One region of the Paenibacillus sp. FSL M8-0212 genome, then DNA from elsewhere that is predicted to be linked to it. Evidence: riboswitches for the same ligand, from Rfam matches in the RefSeq annotation. Region 1 holds a riboswitch; each other region holds the start of a gene.
The links. Region 1 has a riboswitch for thiamine pyrophosphate ahead of tenA (thiaminase II). Riboswitches for the same ligand answer to the same signal wherever they lie in the genome.

Region 1 (3,734 bases):
GGAACTGGATGTGGATAGCGGAATTCCATTTGGTGAAGAGATGTCGGATGAAGTTGCGGTAAAACAAGCGTATCGATATAAGGAACTGTTGGATTTGTACAAAAAACACAAAGACCACATTTCTTCAGTTACCCTATGGGGACTCCAAGATGAGAAGTCTTACAACAACCAGGCGATGCTGTTTGATTCAGCCCTGAAGGCCAAAAAAGCATACTGGGGACTCGTGGATGAATCGAGCTTGCCTGTGTTGACACAGAGAGCCGTCTCACTTTCGGGTAAACCGGATATCAAAAAACAGTCACAAGATCCGCTCTGGAACAAAGCGGTGTCTACTCCACTGAAGGGCGACTCTCCGGGATCAGCCAGTTTCCGCACCTTATGGGATCAAAGTAACCTGTTTATCCTTGTGGATGTTCAGGATGCGAAGGCAGATGTGAATGACAAAGTAGAACTCTTTGTTGATCTCAATAATGGCAAGACCACTTCATATGAAGCAGATGATCGACACGTAATCATTAAGCGGTCGGGCAAAGCTAAGGGCGCAGAGCAGCGTTCATATCGTGTACGCGAGACCAAAGCCGGATATCAGGTTGAATTGTCCATTCCATGGGGTAGTATACAAGCCGGATCAGAATATGAAGCCGGTTTGGATATCCGTGTGACGGATGGCGCTGCAAGTGGGACACAACCTTATAGTCCACTGTACTGGAATGATCGAACACAATCTCAGGAGCAAGATACAAGCAAATACGGCGTGATTCAACTCGCCCCTATGCCCAAATCTGCACAAGCTATGCAAGGGATTGTTCAGATTGATGGGAAGAAAGACGCATTATGGAACAAGGCTGTACCATTTGAAGTAAAACGGTTGAATCAGACCGAAGGGGCAGAGGCAGTGGCTCGCGCAATGTGGTCAGGTAAGTATCTATATCTGCTAATCGATGTCACTGATCCAAACATCATCACAGATAGCATTAACCCATGGGATCAGGATTCGGTTGAGATTTTCCTGGACGAGAATCACCAGCGCACACCGTATTTTCAATATGATGATGCCCAGTTCAGAATCAGTGCAGACAATGTCGGAACCTTTGCAGGCAGTGCCTCACCCGGACGCCTTGTAAGTGCTGTGAAGAAAACAAATAAAGGATACCTCGTAGAAGCCAGAATCCAGTTGAATTCACTGACGCCAAAGGCTGGAAATGTCCTCGGTTTCGAGCTTCAAATTAACGACAACCAGGGCGGAGGTAAACAGAACGTAGCCAAGTGGAATGATACGACCAATGAGAGCTGGAGAAACACTTCCCAGTACGGAATACTCACTTTTGTCGGAAAGAACAAACTCGGGCATTAATCCATCGGCAGTAATTGTAAGAGTAGAAACCATCATAACAGTGGATAAAACTCAACCATTGTTATGATGGTTTTCATCGTTTACATACGTCACTCAAGCTGATGAGGTGGGATACAAACTGCCTTGACTATATTTAACAGCCCTTGATATACTAAATGGATGTTATTTTTTCTTTTATGGGAACAAGAAAGTAATCAACTACATACAACCGTTTGCGAGGGAGCCTTAACCGGCTGAGAGGGTGTTAAACCGACCTTACCTGATTTGGATCATGCCAACGTAGGGATGCAACGATGAAACGCTGTACTTGGGTAGCTCATGCGTACCCCTTGTTTTAGTGTATTTGTCTGCGAAACATCCTATGGATGTTTCGTTTTTTTGTTTTTAAATACATACATTATGAATTGGAGGAACACACGTTGACTATTTCAGAGCGACTATATCAGGCAGCAAAGCCTGTATGGAAGGAATGTCTTGAGCATCCCTTTGTTAAAGGGATCGGGGATGGTTCTTTACAGGTTGAACAATTTCGTTATTATTTGCTGCAAGACTACTTGTACCTGTATGATTATGCCCGCGTATTTGCACTAGGTATCGTCAAGTCGCACGACCCCAAATTGATGCAGTTTTTTAGTAAAAACGTAGATAACATCCTGAATGGTGAAATGAAAATTCATCGTTCTTATATGGAGCGTTTAGGAATTACAGAGGATCATGTTTTTCAGGTAAAACCTGCACTGAAAAATGCAGCCTATACTAACTATATGCTCTCAGTTTCCCATGCGGGCGGTATAGCAGAAGTACTTGTATCGATTCTGGCCTGCTCGTGGAGCTATGCAGAGATTGGTCAAGCTCTTTCCCAAAAGCCAGGTGCAGCTGATCATCCTTTTTACGGAGAGTGGATCACAGGATATGCTTCCTCTGAATACAACAGCAACAATCAATCCCTTGTGGCGTTAACGGATAAGCTATTAGAAGGCTGTAGCGAGGAAACGTACCAACGAATGGAAGATATTTTCGTGATGTGCAGTCGCTTCGAGCTTGATTTTTGGGAGATGTCATGGAGGCTGGAGCCTTAAGTTCACTGGTCGTTCATTCAATTAGAGAGTACCATATGACGCCACTCATTCAGATTCATTTAAGAATTGCCATCTATGATGATTACATATAAAAAGATTCAACAACAATCATGAGGTGATGGCAATGAGTATATACAAATGGCCTAAATTTATCGGTGTAGCGGTGTTATGTACTGCAATGCTGACGGCATGCAGCTCGACTAATCAAGGAAGTGTGGACTCGGAAAGTAATTCGACTGAAACAGAACAAACGAATACGGATAATCAGAGTAAAACGGAGAATACTGCGCAGACAGTAGGGTATGCCGATCAAATCAACAAAAATGAGGTTATGTCCATTTCGATTGATGTGGATGAAGCGGCATGGAAAGAAATGTTGGATAATGCAAATGAGGAGCAGTACATCTCAGCTAATATTACGATTAACGGCACAACGATTGAAAACGTCGGAATTCGTCCAAAGGGTAACTCCAGCCTTCGGCAAGTTGCTAGCGATGATACAACGGATCGATATAGTTTCAAAATCAAGTTTGATGAGTATGTTAAGGATCAAACTTGGATGGGGTTGGACAAGCTCGTTGTGAACAACATGATTAGCGACAATAGTTATATGAAGGAATACTTGAGTTATGACATCATGAGTTATATTGGCGTAGATGCACCTTTATTCGCATTCTCCAATATTAGTGTAAATGGAGAGACTTGGGGTTTGTACCTGGCTGTTGAAGATATTGACAGCGGATATCTCGCCCGAGCCAAGAATGATGAGGGTGAACTTTACAAGCCGAACAATGATGACAACATGGGGGCAGGAGGAATGGGAGGGCCAGATGGCGATCCTTTTCCACAAGGGTATGGAAATATGCAGCCTCCTACTGAAGGTATGACGCCACCGGATGGTGCAAGTCCGCCGAATATGAACAGCGGGACAGGGGAAGATGGAGCGAATACACTACCGGAAGCAGGTATGAAGGGTAACCGTGGTCCAGGTGGTATGGACGGAAGCGGCAATGGTGTTTCATTGGTATACACCGATGATGAATCATCCAGTTACTCCGCCATCTTCGACAATGCTGAGACCAAAACAACAGAGGAAGATTATCAGCGTGTCATTGAATCGCTCAAAAACTTGAGCACAGGTACCGAACTGGAGAAATATGTGGATGTGGACGAAGTTCTGAGATATTTTGCGGCCCACACGGTCGTTGTCAATATGGACAGCTACACGTCCAACATGGGACATAACTATTATCTGTATGAAAACGATGGACAGATCAGCATGTTGCCCTGGGACTATAACA
Region 2 (3,734 bases), 4.0 Mb from region 1:
GATTTTGGCTCTTTTTGGTTTACAGATGAGACCGTTTCTCATATAATTTATGTAACCAAGTTTCATGTGATGAAACATGAGGAGGGCATTATGCCATGGAAGATCGCAAGTTAACCGTCCGGGCTGTGGAACGGGCGCTGGATATATTATTATGTTTTACCACACGCAGTGATCTGGGACTCACCGAAATTGCCAGCCAGATCGGCCTGCACAAAAGTACAGTGCACCGTTTGATGGCTACGCTGGAGGATCGAGGGTTCGTGATCCGTGATGCAGCAACAGAGAAGTACCGACTTGGCATCCGAATCTGGGAGCTGTCAGCTCATATGTCCCGAAGCGATGATCCCGCTATTCTGCTGCTGCCTGCAATGGAGCGACTGAGAGATCGATTGGGGGAGACCGTGAGTCTGTACCTGCGTGATGGGAGTGAACGGATACGGATTCAGGCTGTGCAAAGTGATCAGGCGATTCGCCGAGTCGCTCCCGTTGGTGTTAGACTCCCGCTGTCTGTGGGCGCTTCCAGCAAAGTCCTGATGGCGTTTGCCACGGACGAGGATCGTGAAGAACTGATGAACGGGCCGGAATGGCCGGTGTTTATTGATCCGGCGGTGTACTTGGCGCAAATGGGAGATATCCGGGATAACGGATATGCGACGAGTTATGAGGAACGTGAGCCGGGAGCTGCCGCGGTATCTGTACCTATTATGGATCGCAGAGGTAATATTGCAGCTGCCCTCTCGGTCTCAGGGCCTGTCAGTCGACTCTCGCAGGAGACATTGCATGAATACGCACCTGTGTTGAAGGATGCTGCTACGCAGATGGGGCTCATGTTATCCTGATGTTTATGTAAGTTTTTTTCTCCAATTGAGTTAATGGTCTGGAATATAAAGGTTGTTTTTATGTTCCGGTTGCGCTACTCTGTAATGGACGGCCCAACGGGGCCAGCTTCATTGAATATGAACGGCGGCTTATGTAAGTCGCAACTTACTAACGTTACTGGGGGAGTCCGAATTGTCCGGACTGAGACGGAATCGCATGAGATTCCGGACCCTTTGCACCTGATCTGGATCATACCAGCGTAGGGAAGTAATCGGCGATATGACCACAACCACCACATGATGTGACCCTGGTAGGGCTCCGTTAAGGAGCTGATTGAAGGTGCATTATTGGTGATGGACATAAAAGTCGGTTCCTTCGGGGACCGGCTTTTTTATATACAGTGAACGGGCGATATAGCGCGGATTTTATGGGCTCCTTTTTCAATAACCTGCAAAAGTGGGCTTGGATGATGAGAGAGAAGTCGCCATAGATTCATGATCTGTGGCAGCCTCCGTCTGTTGTGAACTGTACATGAAAAGTGTCTCCCCTGGTCTGGCGTAGGATCGCTCTTTCTTCTCTGCATTGTGCATGATTTGGGACAGGTACGTAAGCGAGCTAACGATGATACCAACCAAACAAGCGACGAACACTGAGGAGGAGACAAGCGAACATGAGTACAGGAAATCGAACGGGACAACAAGCGATGGAACAGGAACATAACGATCAGCAGGTGGAAAAGGAAACAGGGGCGGCCGGACGGGTTCAGCCCTTTCCGGGCAGCCGCAAAGTCTACATTCAGGGCTCACGGCCGGACATTGCTGTACCGGAACGTGAGATAGCCCTTCATGACACAAATACTCCCCAAGGGGTGGAGCATAACGAACCGCTGCGTGTCTACGATACGAGTGGCCCGATGACCGATCCCGCATTTCATGCGGATATCCGTGCAGGTCTGCCAGCCCTGCGCACCCGTTGGATCACAGAGCGTGGCGATGTCGAAGCTTACCAAGGCCGTACAGTTAAACCGGAGGATAACGGACTGAAGCCCGGGGGAAAGAGAGCCGGCGCCGAAGAGTACCCTGGATTGCGTGGAAAACCGCTACGGGCACAGACAGGACGCTGTGTGACCCAGATGCACTACGCGAGGCAGGGAGTCATTACGGCAGAGATGGAGTTTGCCGCCATTCGTGAAGGCGTGGAACCGGAATTTGTGAGGCAGGAGCTGGCGAGTGGACGGGCCATTCTGCCATCCAACATCAATCACCCGGAGAGTGAGCCGATGTTGATCGGTCGTCATTTTCACGTGAAGATCAATGCCAACATAGGTAACTCTGCCGTATCTTCTTCCATCGAGGAAGAGGTCGAGAAGATGACCTGGGCGGTACGCTGGGGATCGGATACCGTGATGGATCTGTCCACAGGCAAAAACATTCATACCACCCGGGAATGGATCATCCGCAATTCACCTGTGCCGATTGGCACGGTGCCGCTGTATCAGGCGCTGGAGAAGGTGAATGGCGAAGCGGAAGCACTGACCTGGGAGTTGTACCGTGACACACTCATTGAGCAGGCAGAGCAGGGCGTGGATTACTTTACGATTCATGCAGGTGTACTGCTGCGTTATATCCCCATGACCGCCAAGCGGATGACAGGCATTGTGTCTCGCGGTGGGTCCATTATGGCAGCATGGTGCCTTGCGCATCATCAGGAGAATTTTTTGTACACCCATTTTGAAGAAATCTGCGAGATTATGAAAAGGTATGATGTGGCGTTTTCGTTGGGAGATGGACTTCGTCCAGGCAGTATCTACGATGCCAATGACGAAGCTCAGATGGCGGAACTGGCTACGCTCGGGGAACTGACGCAGATCGCATGGAAGCATGATGTGCAGGTGATGATCGAAGGGCCGGGTCACGTGCCGATGCACAAGATCAAAGAGAATGTGGACTTGCAGATGGAGATATGTAAAGAGGCACCGTTCTATACGCTGGGGCCGCTGACGACCGACATTGCTCCGGGATACGACCACATCACATCCGCCATTGGTGCGGCCATGATTGGCTGGTTCGGCACGTCCATGCTCTGTTATGTTACACCAAAAGAACATTTGGGCCTGCCCAACAAGGATGATGTGCGGGAAGGGGTCATCGCCTACAAGATTGCAGCCCACGCCGCCGATCTGGCAAAAGGCCATCCACGTGCTCAACGCCGGGATGATGCATTGTCCAAGGCACGCTTCGAGTTCCGCTGGCGTGACCAGTTTAACCTGTCACTGGACCCTGAACGTGCGCTGTCCTACCATGATGAGACGCTGCCGGCAGAAGGAGCCAAAGAAGCTCATTTCTGCTCCATGTGCGGACCGAAGTTCTGTAGCATGCGCATCACGCAGGACATTCGTGCCTTTGCCGCGGATAAAGGATTGTCCGAGAGTGAGGCTGTAGCAGCGGGCATGCAGGAAAAGGCCGAGGAATATCGGACACGTTCCTAGGAGCGGGTACAGCGCAAGCTGGGCAGTCTGAAATAGAGATAAAGCCGTTTCTCTCTGTCATTACAGAGAAGAACGGCTTTTTTTTAGTGCTATGTCATGTATGTATTCTTAACCATACTCAGCCTTTATCAGAATCAGCTTTGTGATTAAGTGTGGTCCATATCTTATACAGAATTCCTGCGATAACGAATAAAAGAGCATCACTGAGTTTTGGTGCTCCTCCGTATAGAAATGCGGAACAGGAAAACCCTACTATAAACAGTAAAACAATATAGAGGAATCGCATATTAGTTCACCTCGTTAATTTTTGGTGTTACTAAGTAATTTTCAGATAGTACTTGTTACTTCACTCCAAACCCACTACTACTGTCGAGCCACGCCCAAATTCTTCTCCAAATACGCCGCAAGCAATGCCAGCGGGCTATGG
Region 3 (3,734 bases), 350 kb from region 1:
GCCTTGTACGTTTCAATCGGATCTGGGAGTAGCGTAATTCCATCTCCGATGACTTCGACTTTTATCATATCACAAAGTCCTGAAGCCCGCGCAAGCTCAGCAATCCGCACCGCCTCTTCCGCAGTGGAAGCCCCCGCCGTATTCGGAAGAAGAGTGTATTTGTCCAGATCCAACATATCCAGGAAATGCTTCTGGTTACGCTCCTCCAGATTCAGACGACGAACAGCAAAGGTTAAAACTTCCGTTTCAGAGGCTTCTACAGCCTGACTTTGTACTTCCAGATCCGAAAACTTGCCTGTTCCGAGCAACAATCTGGACTCAAACGTATATTTACCAATATTCAACATCATCAACCGCCTCCTACAAAATGTACAATCTCAATTCGATCGCCTTCTCTTAATGCCGTTGACTCATGATACTCACGCGTTAAGATATGCCTATTCAGTTCTACAACGACAGTCTTGACTTGCAGGTCAAATGATTGAAGCAGTTTATCCACACGATTCAATCTGTCCTCAATCTCCATCCTTTGACCATTAACGATGATGTTCACTGCACCACTCCCTTTCTGTTCAATCGCTCAGGGCTCAGCGCCTCAATTCCGAGCTCTTCTGAGCTTTTGCCCGCGAGCAATTCAGCGATTAGTCTGCCTGTTATCGCACTGAGCAAAATACCGTTGCGGTAATGTCCAAAGGCGGCGAACAGCCCGGGTATACTCTTACAAGCACCTATATAAGGCAATCCATCTGGAGTTGCCGGTCTTACGCCTGCCCACGCTCGTATAAATTGTGCTTCTTTCATCCCAGGCACCCAGTGGGTAGCCGCTGTTAATAGCTTCTGAACACCCTGTACAGAAACGTTCAGATCCGTTCTGCCTGGCAGACTGCTTGCCCCGAGCCAAACCTCTCCATTGGCTTTGGGAACAATGTAGATATCCTCTGCATACACCGTTCTGTCAGGTCTGTACCCTGCATGTTCAGCTGAGAACTGAACGGCGGCTATTTCACCTTTTACCGACCACACAGGCAAGCTCAGATTCACATGTCTCATCAACTCTTCACTCTGTAATCCAGCCGCTATAATGACATGTTTGCATCTCATCTCACCGATCGATGTGGTGATCCCCTGCACGCCGTGTTCGTTTGCTCGCACGCGTATATCCTGTATGCCCTCCATAACCCGTGCTCCCAATGCTTGAGCCGATTCGGCGTATGCCTTCGTTAGATGGACTGGAAGAATCTCACTCTCGTAAGGCCTGTAGTAGGCTCCATACGTATCTCTGTTAAGCCAAGATGCCTCCTGTTGCACAACGGAACGATCCCACCATACCTCATCAGCAGAAACAGACAACGCAGACTTCCGATTGTCCTTATAGCTACTTAATTCAATGTATGATCGAAAAGGGGTTAGGAATCCATGGCGTTGCAGGCCAGTCTCTACCTCACTGAGTGTAGCCATTAACACTTGATGCTCAATAAGCAACTGTCTACTCTGTCTGGCAAGCTTAGCCATCAAAGGATGAGCAAACTCCTCACTATCTGCAGCCAGCATTCCAGCCGCTGCACAAGAAGTGCCTCCTGCAATCACCGAACGCTCCAGCAAAAGTACATCCTGTCCACGGGAAGCAAGCTCATATGCAATGGCGCAACCAATAACGCCTCCGCCTACAATAATCGTTTCTGCATGAATCTTATCCGGTCTATCAGTAATGATCTTTTTCATCCTCTCATCTCCTTGATTCAGCGACTCAGACTTTCTGTAGCAACAACGATAGCCTGCCTTAATGATGCAGCGGCCCGATCCGGTGAATCGTTCGCCCATACATTCGAGATCACAGCAACTCCCTGTGCGCCTGCAGAGCGAATCGCGTGAATGTTTCCCGGTTCGATGCCACCGATCGCCATGACAGGAATGGAGACACTCCTGCACACTTCAGCAAGAGCATGTAATCCTCTTGGGTCAAGATCAGGCTTACTGTTGGTTGAGTAGACATGCCCGAAGAAAAGGTAATCGGCTCCCCGTTCTTCAGCGATTTTTGCCTCATCGATGGAATGAACAGATACCCCTAGACGAAGTCGCTGCACATTGCTCATGACAGCAGGGTTACAGTTGCGTATCGCATCTTGCCCCCAATGTACACCGCCACAGATGTCATTTTGTAAAGGCAGTTCTGAACCATTGATAACGATGCGACAAGATGGAACGCCAACGCTGCGCAGACTTTCAGCCCAATCGATCTTGTCTTGCCATGTGAGTTGTTTTTCTCGTATATGAATATAGTCCACTGATGGCCAAACGTCCTTTGCAGCTTTTACAAAAGATGCTTGATCCCCTGCACCCGTAGATACAACATGCAATTCAAATGATCTGTGTACATGTTCATGAGAAATTACCGTACCATCCCTCTCCTTCCATGCGTGAATGCTATGAAAACACAAAAAAGCCACTCCCGTAGGGGAGTGGCTGCGTATTAAATATAGGACCAGATGACTAATTGATGCATACAGTTCATTTCGTGCAATTCAGCTATGGACCTTATAGCCCTAACGTTATACACGTCACTGCATGTTTCAATTCGTTAAGCAGACGGTTGAAATCCTTTTGAGTTGCCGTTTGCTCACGTCATTCACTGAAACGCGCTCGCCACTTCCCTACGCTGGTATGATCCAGATCAGGTGCAAAGGGTCCGGAATCGTATTCTTCCATCTCAGCCGCATCGTGCGGCCCCCCTAGTGTTCATATGAAGTTGTAGCCTATGTTACCATAGACGGATTTTTTTGTCACCGTCATTTCTGTTAAACATTGTCTTAAATCGTCTAGTTTTTCTCAGACCATTCTTCGACATTCCATGTTTTGGTAACCCAACCCTCGTAGAAATCAGGTTCATGAGATACCAGTAACACCGTTCCCTTGAATTCTTTCAAAGCACGCTGCAACTCCGCTTTAGCTGTGACATCCAGATGGTTCGTCGGCTCATCAAATAGAATCCAGTTGCTTTCACGCATCAAGAGTTTGCATAAACGAACCTTGGCTTGTTCTCCACCACTCAGCATATTAAGCGGACGAGTAATGTGCTCATTTTTCAACCCACAGCGAGCGAGATGACCTCGGACCTCATTTTGGGTCAAATGTGAAAACTCATTCCAGACATCCTCAATCGGCGTGATATTCCCAGCACGAACCTCCTGCTCAAAATATGCCGTTTCGAGATAATCTCCTAAGAAAGTCTTTCCACTGAGTGGAGATATTTTTCCCAGGATGGTTTTCAACAGCGTCGATTTACCCACACCATTACAACCTACGATGGCAATTTTCTCACCACGTTCGATTGTCATTGTCATCTTAGGCAGCAAAGGATACGTATATCCAATTTCAAAATCAATGCCCTCAAAGACCGTTTTGCTGCTCGCACGGGCATCCTTAAATTTAAACGTTGGTTTGGCCGCTTCATCTGGGCGATCAATACGTTCAATTCTGTCCAACTGCTTCTCCCGACTCTTCGCTCGACCTGAAGTTGAAGCACGTGCCTTGTTACGCTGAATGAAATCTTCCTGCTTCTTGATGTACTCTTGCTGCTTCTCGTATGCATCAATATGCTGGGCTTTATTCATATCAGCCATCTCGAGGAACTTGTTATAGTTCGCTGCATATCTCGTTAATTTGGCAAATTCCAAATGATAAATGACATTTACGACTTCATTCATGAATTCCGTGTCATGGGAGATTAAGAGGAA

Region 2: it holds a riboswitch for thiamine pyrophosphate, as region 1 does, so the genes downstream of both, thiC (phosphomethylpyrimidine synthase ThiC) here and tenA (thiaminase II) in region 1, are expected to answer to the same signal.
Region 3: it holds a riboswitch for thiamine pyrophosphate, as region 1 does, so the genes downstream of both, MKX68_RS23840 (thiamine phosphate synthase) here and tenA (thiaminase II) in region 1, are expected to answer to the same signal.

What each region holds. Positions count from the first base shown of each region.
Region 1 covers NZ_JBBORP010000001.1:5,755,938-5,759,671, reverse strand. Annotated here, with positions in the region: gene MKX68_RS25330 (endo-1,4-beta-xylanase) at 1-1,354, shown strand, start outside; TPP riboswitch at 1,561-1,658, shown strand; gene tenA (thiaminase II) at 1,774-2,433, shown strand; gene MKX68_RS25320 (CotH kinase family protein) at 2,558-3,734, shown strand, end outside.
Region 2 covers NZ_JBBORP010000001.1:1,748,018-1,751,751, reverse strand. Annotated here, with positions in the region: gene MKX68_RS07690 (IclR family transcriptional regulator) at 96-839, shown strand; TPP riboswitch at 989-1,102, shown strand; gene thiC (phosphomethylpyrimidine synthase ThiC) at 1,523-3,307, shown strand; gene MKX68_RS07680 (aspartate/glutamate racemase family protein) at 3,671-3,734, opposite strand, start outside.
Region 3 covers NZ_JBBORP010000001.1:5,408,680-5,412,413, reverse strand. Annotated here, with positions in the region: gene MKX68_RS23855 (thiazole synthase) at 1-347, opposite strand, end outside; gene thiS (sulfur carrier protein ThiS) at 350-553, opposite strand; gene thiO (glycine oxidase ThiO) at 550-1,722, opposite strand; gene MKX68_RS23840 (thiamine phosphate synthase) at 1,740-2,447, opposite strand; TPP riboswitch at 2,632-2,741, opposite strand; gene MKX68_RS23835 (ABC-F family ATP-binding cassette domain-containing protein) at 2,817-3,734, opposite strand, start outside.